3 regions of the Nocardiopsis sp. CNZ308 genome follow, and region 1 is predicted to be linked to each of the others. Evidence: riboswitches for the same ligand, from Rfam matches in the RefSeq annotation. Region 1 holds a riboswitch; each other region holds the start of a gene.

Region 1 (7,405 bases):
CCGAGCACGAGCGCGAGCGCATGTTCGTGCCCTTCCAGCGGCTCGGGGACACCGACGCGGCGACGGGGCTCGGGCTGGGCCTGGCGCTCTCGCGCGGGCTCATGGAGGCCATGGGGGGCTCGCTGCTGCCCGAGACCACCCCGGGCGGCGGGCTGACGCTGCGCCTGGTCCTGCCCGTCGCGGGAGCCGCCGGTTAGCGGCACCGCCCCCGCCGACACCCCGCCCTCAGGGCGGGCTGCGGGAACCGTCGGCCCGGGGCCCCGGGCCGACGGCTGGACGCCCCCTGGTCCCCTGACCCGCTGGCACGGGAGTCGCGCCCGCCGCGAGGACGGGCGGCCGGACTCCGGTGAGGCGCGCGCCCGGTGTCGGGGCAGCGGGTCGGCGCGGGTTCCGACCGCTCCCCGGTCAGCCCCGCCGGGCCGCGGCCAGGGCGTCGTGCACCTCGTCGCCGATGACCTGGTGCACGGTCATCCCGGGCAGGTGCGGGTACGCCGCCCAGTGCGTGACCTGCTCCTCGGTGTCGCCGCCGTAGGGCTTGCGCACCACCCAGTCCGGGTCGACGAAGACGTCCCGGATCTCCTCGCCCGTGGTCTCGTCGAAGTCGGTGCGACGAAAGTGCATCGGCAGGACCAGCCAGAACTCCTCCCCGTCCGGGTAGCGGCCGGTCACGGCCCCCACCACGGCGGCGCCGTCGTGCGGAAGGCCCTCCTCGACGCTGACCCAGTCCACCCCGGCCCTCTTCGTCATGCGCTGCCTCTCCTCCTCGGTGTGCGGAAGACGACGAACGCCCCCACGCTACTCACGGGCGGCAGGGCACGCGATACCGGGACAGCGGCGACCGGCGACCGGTCAGGCCGGGTCCTCCCGCGCCCCCTCCGCCTTGGGGCGGGTCTCGATCTCGCGCAGGGTGACCTGGAGGTGCTCCTCCATCGCCGCCACCGCGCGGGCGGGGTCGCCGCTCAGCACCGCCTCCAGCACCTCCTCGTGCTCGGTCGCGGACACCGCCGGGTCCTCGGCCGTGGCCAGGAACCGGCGGTGGCTCTGCTCGCGGCTGTCGGCCAGGGACCGTTCCAGCGCGTCCAGGATCTGGGTGAGGCTCCGGTTGCCCGAGGCCGAGATCAGGGCCTGGTGGAAGGCGAAGTCGGTGCGCACGCGGTTGGGCACGTCCAGGGGCGCGGCGCGCATGTCGGCGATGGCCTGGCGGGCCCGGGCGATGTCCTCGCGGGTCTGCTCCTCCTCCGGCCCGGCGACGCGCTGCGCGGCCAGCCGGGCGCCGTGCACCTCCAGCGCCTTGCGGATCTCGGTGAACTCCATCAGCGCCCGGCGGTCGCGCAGCACCGACAGGGCCACGAAGTTCTCCACCGGCAGGGCGTTGGGCGAGGCGATGACCGCGGGCTTGCCCTGGCGGCGGTGGATCAGGCCCTTGGCCTCCAGGGTCCTCAGGGCCTCGCGCAGCACGACCCGGCTCACACCGAAGCGTTCGGCCAGTTCCTTCTCCGAGGGCAGCTGGCTGCCCGGCCGCGCGTCGGGGCCCACGCACAGCTCCTCCACGAAGGCGACGACCTGCGAGGTCAGCGAGTTCGGCCGGGCGTGCCGCGGCTGGGACCGGCCCGCGAGCCCTTCGCCCTGGGTTCCCGGCGACGCTGATCCCATCGTGTACGCCTCGTCCTTCACTGGAGGGATGTGCCGACTCCCCAGCGTACAGAGGCCCGAACCGGCGGACGGACCAGCACCGTCCCCCCATTGACTACTTAGCAGCTTGTACTACAAGATGACCGCACCGGCACGGGCCCCGCGTCGTCTCGACCGCGAGAGCCCTGCCGTGAGCACGCGTGCGAGCGGTGTCGCCTACCACGGGCGACCGCCGGCCGCACCGACACGAGCGCGGGCACCGCCCGCGCACGGGCGGCGACGGCGGGCGCGGCGGCGGGTCGGAAACCACCCCCCACCGCACCCGCGCGAGCGCGCCCACGAGCCGACCGGAGGGCAACGGTGGACAGGTCCGACAGGGAAATCTGCATGAGCGCGTGGGAGGGGGCGGAGAACGTCCACGGCGCGGTCGCCCCTCCGGTGTTCCAGACCAGCATCTTCACCAAACCCTCGTTCGAGGCGTTCATCCAGGAGCAGGAACAGGAACACGAGAGGTACGTCTACAGCCGCGGCGCCAATCCCACGGTGGCCTTCCTGGAGGAGAGGCTGGCCCTTCTGGAGCGCGGCGAGGCCTGCAAGTGCTTCGGTTCCGGGATGGGCGCCATCAGCGCCGTCCTGATGAGCCTGCTGCGCGGCGGAGACCACATCCTCTTCGTCAACAGCACCTACGGCCCGGCCCTGGAGATGGCCGAGCACCTGCGCGGTTTCGGCATCGACCACACCGTGCTCCCCGACGGCACGTCCGACATCGAGCCCCACCTGCGCAAGAACACGGCGCTGGTCTACGTCGAGAGCCCCGGGACCATGCGGATGAAGGTCCTGGACCTGGCCGCGATCACCCGGACCGCACGGGCCAGGGGCGTCTGGACCGTGATGGACAACACCTGGTCCACACCGCTCTTCCAGAAGCCGATCCTGGCCGGGGTGGACATCGTCATCCACTCGTGCACCAAGTACATCGGCGGTCACAGCGACGTCCTGGGCGGGGCGGTGATCGGCCCGGCCTCCTTCGTGCGCGACCTCTTCTACACGGGGTTCCAGCTCCTGGGCTCGGTCATGTCGGCCGTCGAGGCGTCGATGGTGCTGCGCGGGCTGCGGACGCTGCCGATCAGGATGGCCGAGCACGAGCGCAGCGCCGTGCGGGTCATCGACTACCTGGCGACCCGGCCCGAGGTGGCGGCGATCCACCACCCCCACCACGACCACCGGCCCGACGACCCCCTGGTCAAGAACCAGTTCAGCGGTTTCTCCGGGCTGCTCAGTTTCGACCTGAAGGACGGTTCCTTCGCAAAGGTCGCGGCCTTCGTCAACCGTCTTTCGCTGTTCCGGATCGGCGCGAGCTGGGGCGGCTACGAAAGCCTGGTCACCGCTCCCGTCCGGCCCGGAAACGAGGAGGCGATGCGGGAGAGGGGATTCTCCCCCGGAATGATCCGCCTCTCCGTGGGACTGGAGGGGGCCGACAGCCAGATCGAGGATCTCGAAAGGGCCTTCACCGCACTGTAGAAGACCGGAAAGCGGTCATCACCGAGAGGAAAGTAGATGGCTAACCCCCCGGACGAACACGTCCGCCGACCCGGCGTGGCGGCGGCGTGCGTCCCCGTGGTCATCACCGTCGCCGTTCTGGTCGGCGGCATCGGCGTCCTGAAGTACCCCGCCGAGCTCATGCTCATCTTCGCGGGGGTGGTGTTCGCCCTCTTCGCGCTCTGGCACGGCGTGCGCTGGGACGACGTGCTGACGAACATGGGCGACAAGCTCAGGAGCGCCCTGCCCGCGGTCCTGATCCTGCTCAGCATCGGCATGCTCATCGGCTCGTGGATGATCGCCGGGACGATCCCCCTCATGGTCTACTACGGCCTGGAGCTCATCAACCCCTCCTACCTGTACGTGCTGGCCTTCCTGTCCACCGCTCTGGTCGCCACCTTCACCGGCACGTCGTGGGGCGCCGGGGGAACGATCGGCGTCGCCCTGATCGGGGTGGCCCAGACGATGGACGTGTCGCTGGCGATCACGGCGGGCGCCGTCGTGTCCGGCGCCTACTTCGGGGACAAGCTCTCGCCGCTGTCGGACACCACCAACATGAGCTCGCTCGCGGCGGGCGCCAACCTCTACGAGCACATCCGGCACATGCTCTACACGGCCGTGCCCTCGTCGGTACTGGCCGTCGTCGTCTTCCTGCTCGCGGGCACCACCATCACCACCTCGTCCGCCAACCTGGGCGGCATCGACGAGGTCGCCACCGAGCTGAACGGGCTGTTCACCCTCAACCCGCTGCTGCTGATCCCGGCGGTGGTCGTGCTCGCCGGGTCGGTCATGCGCAAGCCTCCGCTGGTCGTGCTGTTCGCGTCGTCCATGACGGCCCTGCTGATCGCGCTGCTGGTCCAGGGGGCGAGCGTGGGCGACCTGTTCGCCGCGGTCGTCTCCGGCTTCACCACCGACATGCTGCCGCAGGGGGACGGGGTCTCCGACGTCCTGGCCGAGCTGGTGAACCGGGGCGGGCTGTACTCGATGTACAACTCGGCGTTCTTCGTCTTCTGCGCCTTCTTCTTCGCCTCGGCGCTGGAGAAGTCGGGCGTGCTGCGGGTCCTGCTGGAGGGGCTCATCGCCCGGCTGCGGTCCACGGGCAGCCTCATCCTCACCACCCTGCTCTCCGGCTTCACCATCATCAACGGCACCTCCAACGCCCTGGTGACCTTCTTCCTGGTCAAGGACGTCTACGGCGACGCCTACCGGGCCAGGAACCTGCACCCGGTCAACTTGTCGCGCAGCATGGAGGACTCGGTCACGATCACCGAGGTGCTGATGCCCTGGACGGTGTCGGGCGTCTTCTTCGCCACGACCCTGGGCGTGGCCAACTTCGAGTTCCTGCCGTGGGCGGTGTTCAACTGGAGCGGTTTCCTGTTCTCCGCCCTGATCGCCTTCCTCGCGCCGCTGACCCGGGGCTTCGGCGTCCGCCGCCTCGAACCGGAGCAAGAGCGCTCCACGACCTGAGCCCCGCCCGGGGCGGCCACGCGAAAAGGGGAGCGGAGCACGTGCGGGGCACGTGCTCCGCTCCCCTCGGACGCGAAGGCGATCAGGTCGGCGGCCACGGCGGGGCGGGGGCTCGCGGCCCTCCCCGTCCGGCCGGTCGGTCGGTCGGAAGGCTCCCGCTGGCGGGGGCCGTCCACGACCGTCCGCGAAGGCGGCACCTACCGGCCCTTCTTCATGTCCTCCTTGCCCTGGCGCAGGCGCCCCTTGGCCATCTCGGCGCGACCCTCGTTCTTCATGCGGTCGTTGCCGGTGGCCTTGCCGGTGGTCTCCTTGGCCTTGCCCTTGACCATCTCGGCCTGGCTGCGGCCCTTCTCACTGGCGCTCATGCTCTTCCTCCTTCGGTGGTTCCCGCGAGGAGCGGCGTACTGCTCTGCGAACCGCCCCTCTCCCCGTCCCCTGCCCGAAACAAGAAACCCTAAAATCCCCGCAAAACCCTCGAAACGCTCCACGCCCGCCGCCACCACCGCTGTTCCGCCCGAACACGGGCCGGGATCGGGCCCGCGAACCCGCGTCGCCGCCCCACCTCCGCGCCCGGACACCGAACCCCGCCCCTTCTCCGGGCCGCCCCGGGCGCGGGCAGCCGCACGGGGCGCCGGTCGGCCCCGCGGGCTCCGGGCCGACGCGGAGCCGGGTACCGCCTTCACCCCAGCGCGAACCGCCGCGTCCGGGAGCGGGCCGCGCCTCCCGGGCTCCGGGTCCCACCACGGCGCCCCGGCGCGGTACCGGTCCGCGCCCCTTCGGGGGAAGGCCCCCGGACCTGGCCCGGGAGGGGAACGGTACCCTCGTCGAGCCAGTCGAACTCCACCTCGTGGGGCAGGGAACCCGGTGCGAATCCGGGGCTGACGCGCAGCGGTGAGGGTGACGGGCGGGCACGCCCCGGGGACGCGGTTCCCCGGGACAGCCACTGGAGCGCACGCTCCGGGAAGGCGCTCCGCACCGGTCGATCCCGAGTCCGAAGACCTGCTGGCGCTGGCGGTGACGGGCCGCCAGGTCAACCGAGGACCCCGCGAACGGGTCCCTGACCAGAAGGACGCGCATGTCCCCGATGGGCTCCCCATCCCCCACCGTCCGCGCCCGGCGCGACCGCTGCCCGGGCGCCCTGCGGCCCTGGCCCGCCGACGACGGGCTGCTGGTCCGGCTCCGGCTCGTCGGCGGCAGGCTCCCCGCCCGTTCGCTGCGCGCCCTGGCCGCCGTGGCCCAGGAGTACGGCGACGGCCGGATCCACGTCACCGGGCGGGCCAACGTGCAGCTGCGCGCCCTGCCCGGAAGCGGGGGGCGGCTCTCCCCCGAAGTGCTCCGGGCCCTGGAGGGAACCGGACTGCTGCCCTCGCCCTCCCACGAACTGGTCCGCAACATCATGGTCTCCCCCCGCACGGGGCTCGGGGGCGGAAGGGCGGACCTGCGGCCCGTGGCCGCCGGGCTGGACGGGCTGCTGTGCGCCGAACCGCGCCGCGCCGCCCTTCCCGGCCGCTTCCTCTTCGTCCTGGACGACGGAAGCGGCGACCTGCTGGAGCGCTCCTGCGACCTGGGGCTCGTCGCCCTCGACGCGCACACCGCCCAGCTCAGGGCCGGGGAGCACTGGGGTCCGCTGACCCCGCTGGAGGAGGCCGCGGCCGCGCTCGTGCGCCTCGCCGACCGGTTCCTGGATCTGCGCGGGGACGGCCCCGGCGCCCCCTGGCACGTGGCCGAGCTCCCCTCGCCCCTGACCGACCCGGTACCGCCCGACCCGGGGCTGCCCGAACCCGCGCCGCCGCTGCCCTACGGCCCGCTGCCCGGGATCGGACGGCACGTCCCCGTGCCCGAGGACGGCCTGGACCGGGCCGCCGCCGACGCGCTCGCCGCCGAAGCCGTCGAGGCCGGGTCCGGCGAACTCGTCGTGACGCCGTGGCGCGCCGTCCTCGTTCCCGGGGAGGCGCGGTGACCTCCCCGAGAAGACCGAACCGGCACTACGAGTACGCCGACGACGGGCCCGCCATCTACGCCGACTCCTTCGCCACCATCCGGCGCGAGGCCCGCCTCGACCACCTGCCCGCCAACGCCGAACGGCTCGCCGTGCGGATGATCCACGGCACCGGCCAGGTCGACCTCGCCGACGACCTCGTCGTCCACCCCGATCTGGTGCCCGCGGCGCGCGCCGCCCTCCGGGCCGGTGCGCCGATCCTGTGCGACGCGCGCATGGTGGCCTCCGGTGTGACCGCGAGCCGCCTGCCCAGCGACAACGAGGTGCTCTGCCTCTTGGGCGACGAACGGGTGCCCGGCCTGGCCAGAGAGTGGGGCACCACCCGCACGGCCGCCGCGGTGTCGCTGTGGGAGCCGCTGCTCGACGGCGCCGTGGTCGCCGTCGGCAACGCGCCCACCGCCCTGTTCCACCTTCTGGAGATGCTGATCGACGGCGCACCGCGGCCCGCCGCGATCGTCGGCTGCCCGGTCGGCTTCGTCGGCGCCGCCGAGTCCAAGCAGGCGCTGACCGAACTGCGCGACCGGCACGGCCTCGACGTGCCCTACGTGACCGCGCGCGGCCGCCGCGGGGGTTCGGCGATGACCTCCTCGGCCCTCAACGCACTCGCCAAGGAGGAAGAGTGACCGGCCGTTTCCACGGCGTCGGCGTCGGCCCGGGCGACCCCGAGCTGATCACCCTCAAGGCGGCCAGGCTCATCGCCGCGGCCGACGTCGTCGCCTACCACGCGGGTGCGGGCAAGGAGTCCAACGCCCGCCGCATCGCCGGCGC
Region 2 (7,405 bases), 1.0 Mb from region 1:
GGGCGGGTAGCTCTTTCCGGCCTCCGGGCCGTCGTAGACCTGGCTGACGGTCGCGAACTCGTACCCGTCGGCCCGCAGCCGCTCGATGATCTCGGGGACCGCGGCCAGGGTCGGCTCCAGGGTGTCGTGCAGCAGCACCACGCCCCCGGGTCGGGCCCCCTCCACCACGCTCTCCACGACCTCGTCGCGGCTCATGCCGGTCCAGTCCTTGCTGTCCTGGCTCCACAGGATCTCTGCCATGCCCTGACGGCCGATCTCCTCCAGCACCTCCGGCGAGCTGTCGCCGAACGGCGGCCGGAACAGCTCCACGGTGTGCCCCGTCTGGCGGCGCACCATCGCGCTCACCGCGGCCACCTGGTGGACCAGTTCCTCACCCTCGAAGGCCTCGGGCATGCGTTCGTGCAGGTGGTTGTGGCTGCCGATCTCGTGCCCCTCGGCGTAGGCGCGCCGGATCACGCCGGGCCGGGTCAGCGCCGGGTTGCCGTTGAGGAAGAAGGTGGCCGCCACCTCCTCCTCCGCCAGCAGGTCCAGCAGCCGCGGAGTCGTCGCGACCGGTCCGTCGTCGAAGGTCAGCGCGATGCACTTGGCCTCGGCGCAGTCCAGGTCGGGATCTCCCGCCGAGACCACCCCCGGCACCGGCGGGTCGGCCGGGGGCTCGGCGTCGGGGGCCTCCACGGTCAGCACGGGCTCCTCCGCCATGGCGGCCTCCCGTGCCCGCTCACCCAGGTCGGACAGCAGGGGCGCGGCCTCCTCGGCGGGCACCACCGCGACCATCCGCCCCGGCTCCGAGGACGGGGGGTGGCCCTCCACGACCGGGGACAGGTGCCCGTCGTCGAACTCCACCACCAGGTCCCCGTCGGCGTTGAACCCCATCGAGTCGTAGGTGCGCATCACCGGGTGCAGTCCCCCCGCGTCCACCGCCTCCTCGTCGGCGAACGAGGCGCGGACGATCCCGTTGAGCTCCCGGAGCGCCGCGTCGTCGGCCAGCAGCTCCGCGGAGTAGGCGGTGCGGCCGGTGGACGCGTCGTACCAGTACGTCCCGTACCCCTGGCGCAGTCCGTGGAAGTCCTCCTCGGTGCGCACCAGGCGCACGCCCAGCACCCCGTTCCCGGCGGCGACCACCTCCCAGTCGACGCCCAGGCTCACCGGGTCCCGGCTGGCGCCCCGGTAGTCCCGCACCTCCTGGTCCACCCGGGCGGCCAGTTCCTCGGCGAAGGCGTCGGCACCCGAGAACACCGGGTAGGCGACGTCGATCGTGAGCCCCTCGGGCCTGTACGGGTGGTCCTCGAAGTCGGAGGCGTCCCCGCGCCACTCGGTGACCCCGTCCCCCGGCTCCGCCGCCACCACCGTGATCAGTTCCGGCTCCTCGCCGCCCCCGGAGGCGATCCCCTCGGTGCCGCACGCGGCCAGGGGCAGGACCAGCGCGGCCAGCGCCGCCCCGGGCCACCGGGTTCTGCGCTCCCACGGCCGGTTCCCCCCGGCCCCGGGACGGGGGGCGGCCTCGTTCGGGTGGATTCGAGTCGACGACAACACCGGACTCCCTCATCCCTCAGCGGGTGGCCAACACGGCTGCTGCTGGGAGCAACATAGGGGACGCCGTCACCCGTCCCGGGGCGGTGACCACATGTGGTCACCGCCCCGGGACGGGCAACGCGCCGGAGACCGGGAACACCCGCGCGGGGCGCCCTTTCCGGCCCCACCCGGTGCCCCGCACGGCTCTTCGTCCCGTGCGTCCCACCGGCCGCGGCCCCGAAGCCCTCCCGGGGCCATCCTCACCCGGGACCGCCCGCCGAGCCGTGACGCCGCGCCCTTCAGGCCCCCTCGGAAGCCTCCTCGGCCCCATCGGCGGGCTCACCGGCCTCCTCGGAGGGGTCGGCGCCCTCCTCCGGGGCGTCGGGGACCCCGTCCATGTGGCTCTGGCCGGGGGTCGTGGTCCCCAGCAGCTGGGACACCGTGACCATGGTGTACCCCTGCTCGTCCAGTTCCCGGATGGCCGTGCGGGAGGCGTCGACGGTGGTGCCGTGGATGTCGTGCATGAGGATGATCGCCCCGTCCGAAGCGCCCTCCAGCACCCGGTCGTGGATCACCGAGGCCTTGCGGTCCTTCCAGTCGAGGGTGTCCACGCTCCACAGGATCTGGGCCAGGCCCATGTCCTCGGTCACCGAGGCCACGCCCTCGTCGGTCGAGCCGTAGGGCGGGCGCATGAGGTCCATGGTGTAGCCGGTCTCGCGGTACACCAGCGCCTGCACGACGTCCAGGTCCGCGCGCACCCCTCCCGCGCCCAGACCGGCCAGGTCGGGGTGGTTCAGGGTGTGGTTGGCGATCTCGTGCCCCTCAGCATAGGCGCGCCGCACCGTGTGCGGGTGCTCCATGACGGGGTTGCCGGTGACGAAGAACGTGGCCCGCGCGTCGTACTCGGCGAGGACGTCCAGCAGTTCGGGGGTGCGCTCGCCGGGGCCGTCGTCGTAGGTCAGCGCCACGCACGTGGTTTCGGGGTCGGAGCAGTCGACGTCGGGGTCCACCGCGGGCACCTGTCCGGGCACGGCGCCCTCCTCCTGGCCGTCCTTGTCGGCCCGGGGCGGGGCGGCGATGGAGAAGTCCTCCACGCCCACGGTCGCGGCGTCGCGCACGCGCAGGCCCAGCTCGGACAGCAGGCCCTCGGCCTCACCGGCGGCGACCACCGCGCGCGTGCGGCCCTCCTCCGCCGGGGCCACCTGCCCGGCGTCGAACTCCACGATCAGGTCCCCGTCGGGGTTGAAGCCCACCGAGTCGTACAGGGAGCTGATCGGGTGGATGACGCCGGGGTCGGCCGGGCCCTCCCCGTCCTCCCCGCTTCCGACGGCGCCGCGCACCAGGCCGTTGAGCTCCTCCAGCTGCTCCTGGCCGCCGACCAGCGCGGCGGAGGGGTGGTGTGCCGCGGTCCCGGTGTCGTACCAGTAGGTGGTGTACCCCTCCCGGGACCCCTCGGAGTCGGTCTCCACCCGGGTCACGCGGACCCCCAGCAGGCCGTCGCGCGCCGCGGTCAGGTTCCACCCCGCCTCGAAGGAGACCGCGCCGGGGTTGGCGGCCTCGAAGGCGTGCACCTCGTCGGTCAGCTCACGCTCCAGGAAGTCGGCCAGCGGCTCGGCGTTGGGGATCACCGGGTAGGTCACCGCGACGGAGATCTCCCCGTCGTAGGGCAGCTCGGCCTCCTCCACGCCCGCCACCGCGGCCGGGTCCACCTCGGTGAGCCCGTCGGGCTCACCGGAGGCCGGGGGCGGCGGCTCGCTCTCGGAGACCGGCGCTTCGTGCGTCCGCGGCCCGGGCTCGGGCTCTCCGGAGGAGCGGGTGGCCAACAACACCATGCCCGCCAGGACCGCCAGGGCTACCACGACCGTGATCAGGGGGTGGTCCGGTGCCATGGCGAGGCGGGACTGCTTACTCACGAGGGAATCTCCACGTTCATCGCTCAGACGAACGTCCGCGGGGAGCAGAGGGGAGCTCACCCGCGCAACGCTTGACTTCGTGTGTGACGCCGGCCGAAGGACGGGGGTTCTCACCGTTCGGGCCGGGCGCATGGGGCCGCACGCCGGGTGCAGGGGCGAAGGGGGCCCTCCCTATACTTGCAGCCGTGGAAGGTACATGATCCACCCCCGCGTCCCGGGCCCGGCCCGGAACGGGCGGGGCGGAACCATGTCGCAAGAGGGAACCCGGTGTGAGTCCGGGACTGCCCCGCAGCGGTATGGGGGAACGAACGTCGCCATGAGCACTGGTAGTGCCGGTCGCGGAGACCGCACACCGGGAAGCGGCGGCCAGTAGGAGGAGCGGTGTCGACACCGCCCGCGCCCCCGAGTCCGAAGACCTGCCTCCACCCGGCGACGCACCCGCGGCGCCGGTGGTCCCGCGCCCCGAGGGAGGGCCGGAGGCGGTGGCAGGTCCGGTGCGCGCCCGCGGCGCGTCCGCCGGCGTGCCCGCCCTCTCCTCCTCGCGGCCGGTACCCGGCTTTCGACGAGGGAGAGAAGCTCATGACCACGACCCCCGCGCCGTCCGCGGCCCCGGGCGGACCACGCCCCTCCGTGCGCTCGACAGTGCACGGCTACCCGCGCATCGGCCCCGCCCGCGAGCTCAAGCGCGCCTGCGAGTCCCACTGGAGGGGCCGCACCACCGCCCGCGAACTGGACGCGGTCGCCGCCGGGCTGCGCCTGGGCGTCTACGCCCAGCTGCGCGAGGCCGGTGTCGACGACATCCCCTCCAACACGTTCTCCTACTACGACCACGTGCTGGACACCGCTGTCCTGTTCGACCTGGTCCCCTCCCGCTTCGCCCCTCCCGCCGCGGCGCCGGACCGCGAGGAGGAGCTGCGCCGCTACTTCGCGCTCGCCCGCGGCGAACAGGGCGCCCCGCCGCTGGAGATGACCAAGTGGTTCGACACGAACTACCACTACCTGGTCCCCGAGCTCTCGCCCGGCAGCCGTCCCCGCCTGGTGGGTGACAAGCCCGTCGCCGAGTTCCGCGAGGCCGCCGAGGCGGGTTTCCACACCCGCCCGGTCCTGGTCGGTCCGCTCACCTTCCTGATGCTGGCCAAGCCCGCCGACGGCGCCCCCGAGGGCTGGGAACCCGTCCAGCTGCTCGACCAGCTCCTGGAGGCCTACGTCCAGCTGTTCGGCGACCTGCGGGCCGCGGGCGCCACCGAGGTCCAGTTGGACGAGCCGATCCTGGCCACCGACGAGGGCCGCGCCGCCGTCGGCCACCTGGAGCGCGCCTACCAGCACCTGGGCGCGGTCACCGACCGCCCCTCCCTGCTGGTGTCCACCTACTTCGGCTCCATCGGCTCCGCCGCCCTGCGCGTCCTCAAGGACTCCGCGGTCGAGGCGGTCGGCCTGGACCTGGTCACCGACGACGAGGGCGTGGACGACCTGGTGCGGGTCTCCGGCCTGGGCGCCACCCGCCTGGTCGCGGGCGTGGTGGAGGGGCGCAACGTCTGGCGCACCGACATCCCGGCCGCCGTCGCCGTGCTCGGCACCCTGCTCGCCCTCACCGACGAGCTGACCGTGAGCACCTCCTGCTCCCTGCTGCACGTGCCCCTGGACCTGGACGCCGAGACCTCCCTGGCCCCCGAGCTGCGCGGGTCCCTGGCCTTCGCCAGGCAGAAGGCCCAGGAGACGGCCCTGCTCGGCCGCGTGCTGTCCGAGGGGTCCGAGGCCGAGCACACCGGACGGGGCGGCGTCCGTCCCCCCGCCTTCACCGACGCGCGCGTGCGCGCCCGCCTCGACGCCCTGGGCCCGGACGCCTACGAGCGCCCGCGGGAACGCGGCAGGCCCACCGACACCCCGCTCACCACGACCACCATCGGATCCTTCCCCCAGACCGCCGAGCTGCGCCGCGCCCGCGCCGCGCACCGCAGGGGGGAGCTGGCGGAGGACGCCTACAAGGCCGTCCTGCGAGAGGAGATCGACCGGGTCGTCGCGCTCCAGGAGGAGATCGGCCTGGACGTGCTCGTGCACGGCGAGCCCGAGCGCAACGACATGGTCCAGTACTTCGCCGAGCAGCTGGAGGGCTACGCCACCACCGAGAACGGCTGGGTGCAGTCCTACGGTTCGCGGTGCGTGCGCCCGCCGATCCTGTTCGGCGACGTCTCGCGCCCCGAGCCGATGACGGTCGAGTGGACCGCCTACGCCCAGTCGCGCACCGACAAGCCGGTCAAGGGCATGCTGACCGGCCCGGTCACCATGCTCGCCTGGTCGTTCGTGCGCACCGACCAGCCGCTGGCCGAGACCGCACGCCAGGTGGCCCTGAGTCTGCGCGACGAGGTCGCCGACCTGGAGCGCGCCGGGATCCGCCACATCCAGGTGGACGAGGCGGCCCTGCGCGAACTGCTGCCGCTGCGCTCGGAGCACCGGGCGCGGTACCTGGACTGGGCGGTGGGCTCCTTCCGCCTGGCCACGTCGGGGGTGTCGCCGTCCACGACCATCCACACGCACATGTGCTACTCGGAGTTCGGGCTGATCGTCGGCGGCATCGAGGCGCTGGACGCCGACGTCACCAGCGTGGAGGCCGCCCGCTCGCGCATGGAGCTGGTGCGGGACCTGGGCGAGCGGGGCTACGGGCGCGGGATCGGCCCGGGCGTGTACGACATCCACTCCCCGCGGGTGCCCTCGGTGGAGGAGATCGAGGGGTCGCTGCGGCTGGCGGTCGCGCACATCGACGCCCGGAACCTGTGGGTGAACCCCGACTGCGGCCTCAAGACGCGCGGTTACGCCGAGGCCGAACAGGCCCTGCGCAACATGGTCGAGGCGGCCCGCCGGGTGCGCGCCGACCTTCCGTGAGCCCTGCCACCGGGGGCTGAAACGCGGGAGGGGGCCGCGGCGCACGCCGCGGCCCCCTCGTGCCGTGTCCGGTCAGCCCCCTCAGGCGCCGACCAGGGCCAGCGCCTCGGCGCCGGCGTTGAGCATGATCTCCTCGACGTTGTCGGGCATGACCAGGTCCTCGGCGGAGGCGTCCTCGGTGAAGGGCGGGTGCATCTGGTACTGGACCTGGATGTTGAGGTTGGCGGTGCGGATCACCAGCGTGGCCTCGGGGATGTCCTCACCCAGGAAGTCGTACTTGGTGAGGACGTAGTGGGCCTCGTCGCCGAGGTCCACCTCCTTGTCCTCCTCCACGTTCGCGGCGTCGTAGAAGGTGTTGTAGTCACCCTCGCCCCGGAGCTCCTGGACCGCGGTCTGGAAGTCGGTGGTGGCGGCCTCGACGGAGTCGGCGGCGGAGTAGGGGACCTGGTAGCTGATCTCGAACATCGCGTAGCTCTCGGCCGGGTTGCCCTCCGGGGCGGCGCCTTCCAGGCTCTCGCAGTAGGAGTTGTTGTCCTGGACGTACTTGTCGCCCTCGTCCTGGATCAGGAAGTCGGAGAGCACCTGGTCGGTGAAGGCCTGGCAGGGCTCGGAGGGGACGGCGTAGGGGGGCTCGCCCGCGGGGGCCGCCTCGGGGGCGGGCGCGGTCGTCTCACCGCCGCCGGTGGTCGCCTCCGTGCTCGGGGCGGGCTCGGGTTCGGGGGAGACGGTCTGCTGTCCGCCGTTGTTGGTGACGAGCACGACCAGAACGGCGATGACCAGGACGACGATCACGGCGCCGCCGCCGATCACGACCCACAGGCCCGCCTTGCTGCCGCCGCCCTGGGGCTGCTGCGGCGCGGGGGCGTACCCGGGACCTCCGGGACCGCCGCCGTAGGGCGGCTGGCCGCCCGCGTACATCTGCTGGTCCTGGGGGCCGGGGAAACCCGCGGGGCCGCCGCCGTAGGGCGGCTGGCCGCCGGTGCCGGGGTCACCGTAGGGGCCGCCGTGGGGCGGCTGTCCTCCGGTGTTGGGGTCACCGTAGGGGGCGCCGTGGGGCGGGCCGTAGGGCGGCTGGCCCCCACTGTTGTCCCCACCGCCGT
Region 3 (7,405 bases), 1.0 Mb from region 1:
CAGCACCCCGGTGACCACCCCGACCGGAAGTTCGCTCCCCCCGAAGGCGGTGCGCGCGACCAGGTCCGCGCCGGCCGTCAGGAGCGCTCCGCAGGCGGCGCAGGCCAGCAGCCCGAGGGCGCGTCCGCCCAGCAGCCGCCGCACGATCTGCGGGGCCACCAGGGCGACGAACGCGACGGGACCGGCGACGGCGGTGGCCGTGGCCGCGAGCGCGGCGGAGGTGAACAGCAGGGCGCCCCGGGCGAGCCGCACCCGGCCGCCCAGGGCGGTCGCCGTGTCCTCCCCGAGCTGGAGCAGGGACAGCGGCCGGGCCAGCAGGAGCGTGGTCGGCGCCAGGACGGCCAGCGCCACCGCCACCGTCACCACGTGCGGCCAGTCCCGGTTGGCCAGGCTGCCGGTGAGCCAGAGCATGGCGCGCTGCGCCGTGGTGAGCTCCGTGCGGGTCAGCAGGTACGACGTCACCGCGCCCAGCATCGCGGTGACCGCGATCCCCACCAGGACCAGCCGCTGCCCGCTGACACCGCGCCGGTAGGCGAGCAGGTACAGCAGGAACGCGGTGGCCACGGCTCCCGCCAGCGCACTGGCCGCGATCGCCGCCGCCGTGCCGCCGAAGACGACGATGGCGAGCACCGCCGCCGTCGTCGCGCCCGCGCTGACCCCGATGACGTCCGGGCTGACCAGCGGGTTGTGCGCCAGCCGTTGCAGCAGCGCCCCCGAGAGCGCCAGCGCGGCGCCCACACCCAGCGCGGTGAGCACACGCGGCAGCCGCATCTCCACCACCACGTGCGTCACCATCACCCCGGCACGGCCGGTGAGCGCGTCCACCACCTCGCCCACACCCAGCTCGAAGTCCCCCAGGGTCAGCGAGACCAGGGCCACCGCCGAAGCCAGGGCGGTGAGCAGGCCGCCGAGCAGTACCGCGGGCCAGTACACCCGCACCGACAGTCCGCCCAGGCGGGCCGCCCCCGTCCGGGGGCCCAGGACCCCGGAGCGCGCCGTCACGGCCCCGTCACCCTTCGCCCGCGCACCAGGAGGACGAAGAACGGCGCACCGATGAGAGCGGTGAGGACGCCGACCTGCAACTCCTCCGGACGCGCCACCACCCGGCCCGCGACGTCGGCCGCCAACAACAGGACGGGCGCCAGCACCGCCGACCAGGGCAGCACCCAGCGGTGGTCGGGGCCGACCAGGACCCGCGCCGCGTGCGGCACGGCGACGCCGACGAAGCCGATCGGACCGGCCACGGCCGTCGCCGTTCCCGCCAGGAGCACCACCGCCAGGGCGCTCGCCCCGCGCACCAGCCACAGCCGTGTCCCCAGGGAGCGGGCCAGCTCGTCGCCGAGCGCCACCGCGTTCAGGGACCGGGCCACCGCCACCGCCGTCACCAGCCCGGCGGCCAGGAACGGCAGCGCCTGGAGCAGCGCCGCGCCGTCGGCGCCCGCCAGCGAGCCCACCACCCAGAACCGGTACTCGTCCAGGCTCGCGCGGTCGCGCAGGACGATCGCCGAGGTCAGCGAACCCAGCAGGGCCGAGACCGCGGCTCCGGCGAGCGTGAGCCTGACCGGACCGCCGCCCTCCCGGCCCAGCGACCCCACGGCGTAGACCGCGCAGACCGCCGCCGCGGCGCCCACGAAGGCGAAGCCGACGTAGCCCAGCAGCGCGGACACCCCGAACACGCTGATCGCGAGGACCGCCGCCAGGGAGGCGCCCGCGTTGATGCCGAGGACGCCGGGGTCGCCGAGGGGGTTGCGGGTCACCCCCTGCGCCAGGACCCCGGACACGCCCAGGGCCGTGCCGACCGCCAGCCCGGCCAGGGTGCGCGGCACACGCAGGTGCCGCACGACCAGGTCGGTGTCCGAACCGGTGAAACCGGCGTAGGCGAGGTACACGTCGGCCACGGACAGCCGCTCGTAGCCGACCAGGACCGACGCCAGCAGGGCCGCGGCCAGGACCAGCAGCGCCACCGCCAACCCGGCGACGCGGGCGCGGGCACTGACGAGCACCCCGGGACCGTCGGCCGCGGCCCGCAGCCGGCGCCGGACTCCCGAGGGCACGGTCGTCACGGGCCTCTCCGCCACACGGGGGGCCATCGGCCCGCCTACCCGAACAGGCCGGGGTGCAGGATCCGGGCGACCGTCTCCACCGCGGCCGCGCTGCGCACACCCGCGGAGCGGTCGGCGAAGGTGAACTCCTCCACCTGCTCCTCGGTGACCGCGGTCAGGTTGGCCAGCACGGGATCGGCCGTGATCCGCTCCACGTCCGGGGCGGCGTCGGCGGCGGTCATCCGCGCGTCGCAGCACACGTCGACCAGGATGAAGTCGGGGTCGCGCGCGATCACGTCCTCGACGGCCACGTCGTGGTTGCGCCCGCCGTCCAGGTCGGCGAAGGCGTTGACGCCTCCGGCCAGGCGGATGATCTCGGTGGAGAAGTCCTGCCCGCCGGCCACCCGGAACCCCTGGTCGCTGGGGCGGCCGACCATCACCGAGGGCCGGTCCTCCTCGGGCACGCCGCCCTCCAGGGCCTCGGTGACCCCGCCTATCGTGCCCTCCATGTGCGCGATGACCTCCTCGGCGCGCTCGCGCGCGCCGAACAGGGCGCCCAGGTCCCGCAGGTCGGCGTAGACGTTGTCCATCGTCACCGAGGCCGGGTCGATGGTCGCGTCGGTGCGCCCGTCCCCGCTCGGGCACAGCGGCGCCGGGATCCAGCTGCCGATGCCCAGCTCGCCCAGGGAGGCCCGCGTACCGAGGTTCTCGTCGGTGAACACGTCGTTGAACCCGGCGAGCACGAAGTCGGGCCCGTGGCTGAGCAGTTCCTCCCGGCTGGGCAGGTTGGGGTAGTACTCCTGCCCGGCCTGGGCGTCGGCGTACTCCTCCAGGACGGCGGCGTCCAGGAACGCCGTCCCCACCAGGCGGTCGCTGAGGCCCAGCGCGTGGGCGGTCTCGATGGCGGGCTGGTAGGCGGCGAACACCCGTTCCGGCGGGCTGTCCGCGGCCACGTCGACGCCGCAGTTGCGGATCGTCTCCCCGGCGGCCTCGGGGGAGGGGGCGGCGGAACCCCCGCCGCAGGCGGTCGTGGCCAGGAGCAGGGCGAGGGCGGCGCAGGCGGGCAGGCGGTACCGGACCGCGCGTGTCCCGGTGGGCTTCATCGAACAAACCATCCTTCGTGGTCTGATGACGCGGACGGTCGCAGCCGGTCTCCTGGCTCCCGGAGTCGGGCTCTCGCCCCGCGCCGCTCCCCCTTCCCGGGCCGTGTCCGGCCCGGTGGCGTGTGGGAGGCGCCCTCCGGTCACAGTGGCGAGGACCGCGCCGGACTTCCACCGGCTTCCCGTGCACTGCGACGTCGACGATATGGACTTGTGCTGACAGTCAACGGGCCACGGTAGTGCACGCGGGTCCCCTCCGCGAGACCCGCTCCCCTCCCGACCGACGGCCGGACCCCCGTGAGCCGCCCGACCGGAGGGGGGGAGGACCCGGCGGGGCGGGAGCCCCGCGCCGTGGCCCGCACGGCCGCCGCACCCGGACCGGGCGGGGCACCGTCCGGACGCGTGGCCGGGCCGGGACCGGGCATAGAGGGCCCATGGAACTGATCACGGTGGAGGACGTCCGCGCCGCCCGGGAACGCCTGCGCGGGGAGGTGGTGCGCACCCCGCTGACGGCGGGCCCCGCCGGAGGGCCGCCGTTCCTGCTCAAGCCCGAGAGCCTCCAGCCCACCGGGGCCTTCAAGCTGCGCGGCGCCACCAACGCCGTCGCCCTGCTCGACCCCGGCCAGCGCCGGAGCGGTGTGGTGACCCACTCCTCGGGCAACCACGGCCAGGCGCTCGCCCACGCCGCCGCCCGGCACGGGGTGCCCTGCACCGTCGTCGTCCCCGAGGGCGCGCCCGGGGTGAAGGTCGACCGCATGCGCGCCCTGGGCGCCCGCATCGTCATGGTCGCCCCCCGGGAGCGGGAGGCCACCGCCCGGCGGCTCCGGGACGAGGAGGGGCTCGCCCTCGTCCCGCCCTTCGACGACCCGCGCGTCATCGCGGGCCAGGGCACGGTCGGCCTGGAGGTCCTGGAGCAGTCGCCCGAGGTGGCGACCGTCGTCGTGCCCGTGGGCGGAGGCGGTCTGGCCTCGGGGGTGGCCACCGCCGCGCTGGCCGCCGCGGGCCCGCGCCGCGTCCGCGTCGTGGGGGTGGAACCCGAACTGGCCGCCGACGCCGCCGAGAGCCTGCGCACCGGAAGCCTGGTCACCTGGCCGCCCGAGCGCACCCACCGCACCATGGCCGACGGGGTGCGCGTGTGCCTGTCCGAGCTGACCTTCGCCCACCTGCGCGCCCGCCTGGACGGGGTCGTCACCGTGACCGAGGAGGAGATCGCCCGCGCCGTCGCCGCCCTCGCCCACGGGGCGCGCCTGGTCGCCGAGCCCAGCGGGGCCCTGGCCGCCGCCGCGGTCCTGGCGGGCCGGGTGCCCACCGCGCCCGGCCGCCCGCAGGAGACGGTCGCGGTCGTCTCGGGGGGCAACGCCGACCCGGAGCTGTTCGCCCGCCTGGTGGCGTGAGCCGCGCGACCGTGCGGGGCGGAGGCCGTCCGCCGCAGGTCGGGGGCGCCGCCCCGCCGGGGCGGCGCCGGTGTCAGGCTCGGGAGCCCCCGCCGCCGGTGGGCCCGCTCCCGTTCACGCGCTGCCGCTCGCCGGCGCGCGCCGCCACGGGGTCGTCGCGTCCGGCGGCGCGCGCGGCACGGTCCTCGCGGCGGCGCATGGCCATGTCCGACAGGGCGGCCAGACCGAAGGCGATGACGACGGCGGCGACGATCAGCACGGTCCACAGCGCGGTACCGAAGGAATCGGGGTCGATCATGGGTGCTCCGAGGGGATCGGGGGTTGGACGTGCCGACAGCCCAACCGTAATAGGTGTTAACTTTCGGGCCGAGCGTCAGCGGCGGTGAACTGGGTCATACGCGCGCCACCGCGCGCCCGCCCGCAGCACGTCCGTCCGCCGCACATGGCGAGGGGTCCGGGACGGCGCCGCGGCACCGTCCCGGACCCCTCGCCAGGCGGATCCGGATCCCCTTACAGGATCGAACCGGGGGAGTAGGCGGCCGCCTCCGGGTGCGCGGCCACGATCGCGTCGATCCGCCCCACCACGGCGGCCACCTGGTCGGCGGCGGCGCCGGTGAAGGTGATCCGGTCGGCCAGCAGCGCGTCCAGCTCCTCGCGGCCGAGCGGGAAGCGCTCGTCCTCGGCCAGGCGGTCCAGCAGCCGGTTGCCCGCACCCTCCTGGCGCATGGCCAGGGCCGAGCCCACCGCGTGCTCCTTGATCAGCTCGTGGGCGGTCTCGCGGCCCACCCCGGCGCGCACCGCGGCCATGAGCATCTTGGTCGTGGCCAGGAACGGCAGGTAGCGGTCGAGCTCGGCGGAGACCACCGCGGGGAAGGCCCCGAACTCGTCCAGCACCGTCAGCATCGTCTCCACCAGCCCGTCGAAGGCGAAGAACGCGTCCGGCAGGGCCACCCGGCGCACCACCGAGCAGGACACGTCGCCCTCGTTCCACTGGTCCCCGGCCAGCTCACCGGCCATGGACGCGTACCCGCGCAGGATCACGGTCAGCCCGTTGACCCGCTCGCACGAGCGCGTGTTCATCTTGTGCGGCATGGCCGAGGAGCCCACCTGGCCCTCGGCGAACCCCTCGGTGACCAGCTCGTGCCCGGCCATCAGGCGGATCGTCTTGGCCAGCGACGAGGGACCGGCGGCCAGCTGCACCAGCGCGGTCAGCACCTCGAAGTCCAGCGAGCGCGGGTAGACCTGGCCCACGCTGGTGAAGCGCCGCTCGAACCCGAGGTGGGAGGCCACCTCGTCCTCCAGCGCGCTGAGCGCGGCCCGGTCCCCGCCCAGCAGGTCCAGCATGTCCTGCGCGGTGCCCACCGGGCCCTTGATCCCGCGCAGCGGGTAGCGGGAGATCAGCTCCTCCAGCCGCCCGTGGGCGACCAGCACCTCGTCGGCGATCGACGCGAACCGCTTGCCGAGCGTCGTGGCCTGCGCCGCCACGTTGTGGGAGCGGCCCGCCATCACCGTCTCGCCGTACTCGGCCGACAGCCTCCCCAGCCGCGCCAGCAGAGCCACCACCCGGTCGCGGGCCAGCAGCAGGCTGTCGCGCACCTGGAGCTGCTCGACGTTCTCGGTCAGGTCGCGCGAGGTCATGCCCTTGTGCACGTGCTCGTGCCCGGCGAGGGCGTTGAACTCCTCGATGCGGGCCTTGACGTCGTGGCGGGTGACCCGCTCGCGCTCGGCGATGGAGGCCAGGTCCACCTGCTCCAGGACCTTCTCGTAGTCCTCGACCACACCGGCCGGGACGTCCACGCCCAGACGCGCCTGGGCGCGCAGCACGGCCAGCCACAGCCGCCGCTCGGCGACCACCTTGTACTCGGGGGACCACAGCCGGGTCAGCTCCGCGGACGCGTAGCGGGCAGCCAGGACATCAGGGATCAGCGGTTTCGCACTCACGTCGTCCGACCCTATCGTCCTGAGCTGCGGCGCACGCGCGGCCACTCCCCCCGAACGCCCCGAGAGCGGACCGGCGGCGACGCGGGGCGGTCGGCGAACGCCCGGATCCGGGGCCGGAAGGTAGGGCCAGCCCCACCCCCGACCCGGTGGCGCAGCCGGTTCCGGCCTGCGCCGGGCCTGTCTAACGTTGTCCCATGACCACTCCCGCGGAGCCCCCGAACGCGCCGCGCGCCCTGTTCCAGGCGCTCGCGACGAGGCGTTTCCTGCTCACCTCCTGGCCCTGGCGCGGCCTCGCCTACAGCGGCAGCACCGTCCTGGTGGCCTCCGTCCTGTTCTTCGTCGCCTCGCCCGTCCTGGCCCCCTGGGCGGCGCTGTTCATGGCCTGGACCGGAGGGATCGAGGTCTCCGCCGACTACGGCGGGATCGTGCTGGTGCTGGCCCTGTGCCTGGCATTGACGTTCCTGTTCGGCCCGCTGGTCGCCATCCCCCTGGGCGCGCTGGAGCGCTGGCGCCTGGGCCTGGTCGGGGGCGGCCCCCGCGAGAGCGGGCACCGCGAACCGGTCCCCGGGCTGTGGGGGTGGGTGCGCACCCGCTACACCGAGGCCGCCACCTGGCGGGAGGTGGCCTACGCGGGGCTGATGCTCCTCCTGGCGGGGGTCAACGCCATGCTCACCGGCTTCCTGCTGCTGCTCGTGATCGTCCTGGCCTCCGGCCCGCTCCTGCTGGACGACAGCCCCGGCTCCGTCGTCGACCTCGGCCCCGTGAGGCTCACCTCCAGCGCCGAGGCGATGCCCTACACCCTCCTGGCCCCGCTGCTGCTGGTCGTCCTGCTCTACGTGTCGGCGGCCCTGGCGTGCCTGCACGCCCTGCTGGCCCGCGCCCTGCTGGTCGGCCCGCCCAAGGGGGTCCTGCACGCCGAACTCAACCA

What was found. Region 1 has a riboswitch for cobalamin ahead of EV372_RS22470 (nitrite reductase). Riboswitches for the same ligand answer to the same signal wherever they lie in the genome.
Region 2: another riboswitch for cobalamin. It lies ahead of metE (5-methyltetrahydropteroyltriglutamate--homocysteine S-methyltransferase); the one in region 1 lies ahead of EV372_RS22470 (nitrite reductase).
Region 3: another riboswitch for cobalamin. It lies ahead of EV372_RS27090 (ABC transporter substrate-binding protein); the one in region 1 lies ahead of EV372_RS22470 (nitrite reductase).

The regions. Positions count from the first base shown of each region.
Region 1 covers NZ_SHKJ01000001.1:5,253,243-5,260,647, reverse strand. Annotated here, with positions in the region: gene EV372_RS22500 (sensor histidine kinase) at 1-197, shown strand, start outside; gene EV372_RS22495 (AQJ64_40280 family protein) at 406-747, opposite strand; gene EV372_RS22490 (FadR/GntR family transcriptional regulator) at 850-1,653, opposite strand; gene EV372_RS22485 (aminotransferase class I/II-fold pyridoxal phosphate-dependent enzyme) at 2,020-3,153, shown strand; gene nhaC (Na+/H+ antiporter NhaC) at 3,190-4,638, shown strand; gene EV372_RS22475 (CsbD family protein) at 4,836-5,003, opposite strand; cobalamin riboswitch at 5,453-5,659, shown strand; gene EV372_RS22470 (nitrite reductase) at 5,714-6,598, shown strand; gene EV372_RS22465 (precorrin-8X methylmutase) at 6,595-7,260, shown strand; gene EV372_RS22460 (precorrin-2 C(20)-methyltransferase) at 7,257-7,405, shown strand, end outside.
Region 2 covers NZ_SHKJ01000001.1:4,237,994-4,245,398, forward strand. Annotated here, with positions in the region: gene EV372_RS18290 (polysaccharide deacetylase family protein) at 1-1,530, opposite strand, end outside; gene EV372_RS18295 (polysaccharide deacetylase family protein) at 1,812-3,401, opposite strand; cobalamin riboswitch at 3,683-3,843, shown strand; gene metE (5-methyltetrahydropteroyltriglutamate--homocysteine S-methyltransferase) at 4,005-6,305, shown strand; gene EV372_RS18305 (DUF3558 domain-containing protein) at 6,387-7,405, opposite strand, start outside.
Region 3 covers NZ_SHKJ01000001.1:6,267,664-6,275,068, reverse strand. Annotated here, with positions in the region: gene EV372_RS27100 (iron chelate uptake ABC transporter family permease subunit) at 1-1,002, opposite strand, end outside; gene EV372_RS27095 (iron ABC transporter permease) at 999-2,090, opposite strand; gene EV372_RS27090 (ABC transporter substrate-binding protein) at 2,099-3,145, opposite strand; cobalamin riboswitch at 3,171-3,351, opposite strand; gene EV372_RS27085 (threonine/serine dehydratase family protein) at 3,577-4,536, shown strand; gene EV372_RS27080 (histidine kinase) at 4,610-4,834, opposite strand; gene purB (adenylosuccinate lyase) at 5,047-6,477, opposite strand; gene EV372_RS27070 (sensor histidine kinase) at 6,672-7,405, shown strand, end outside.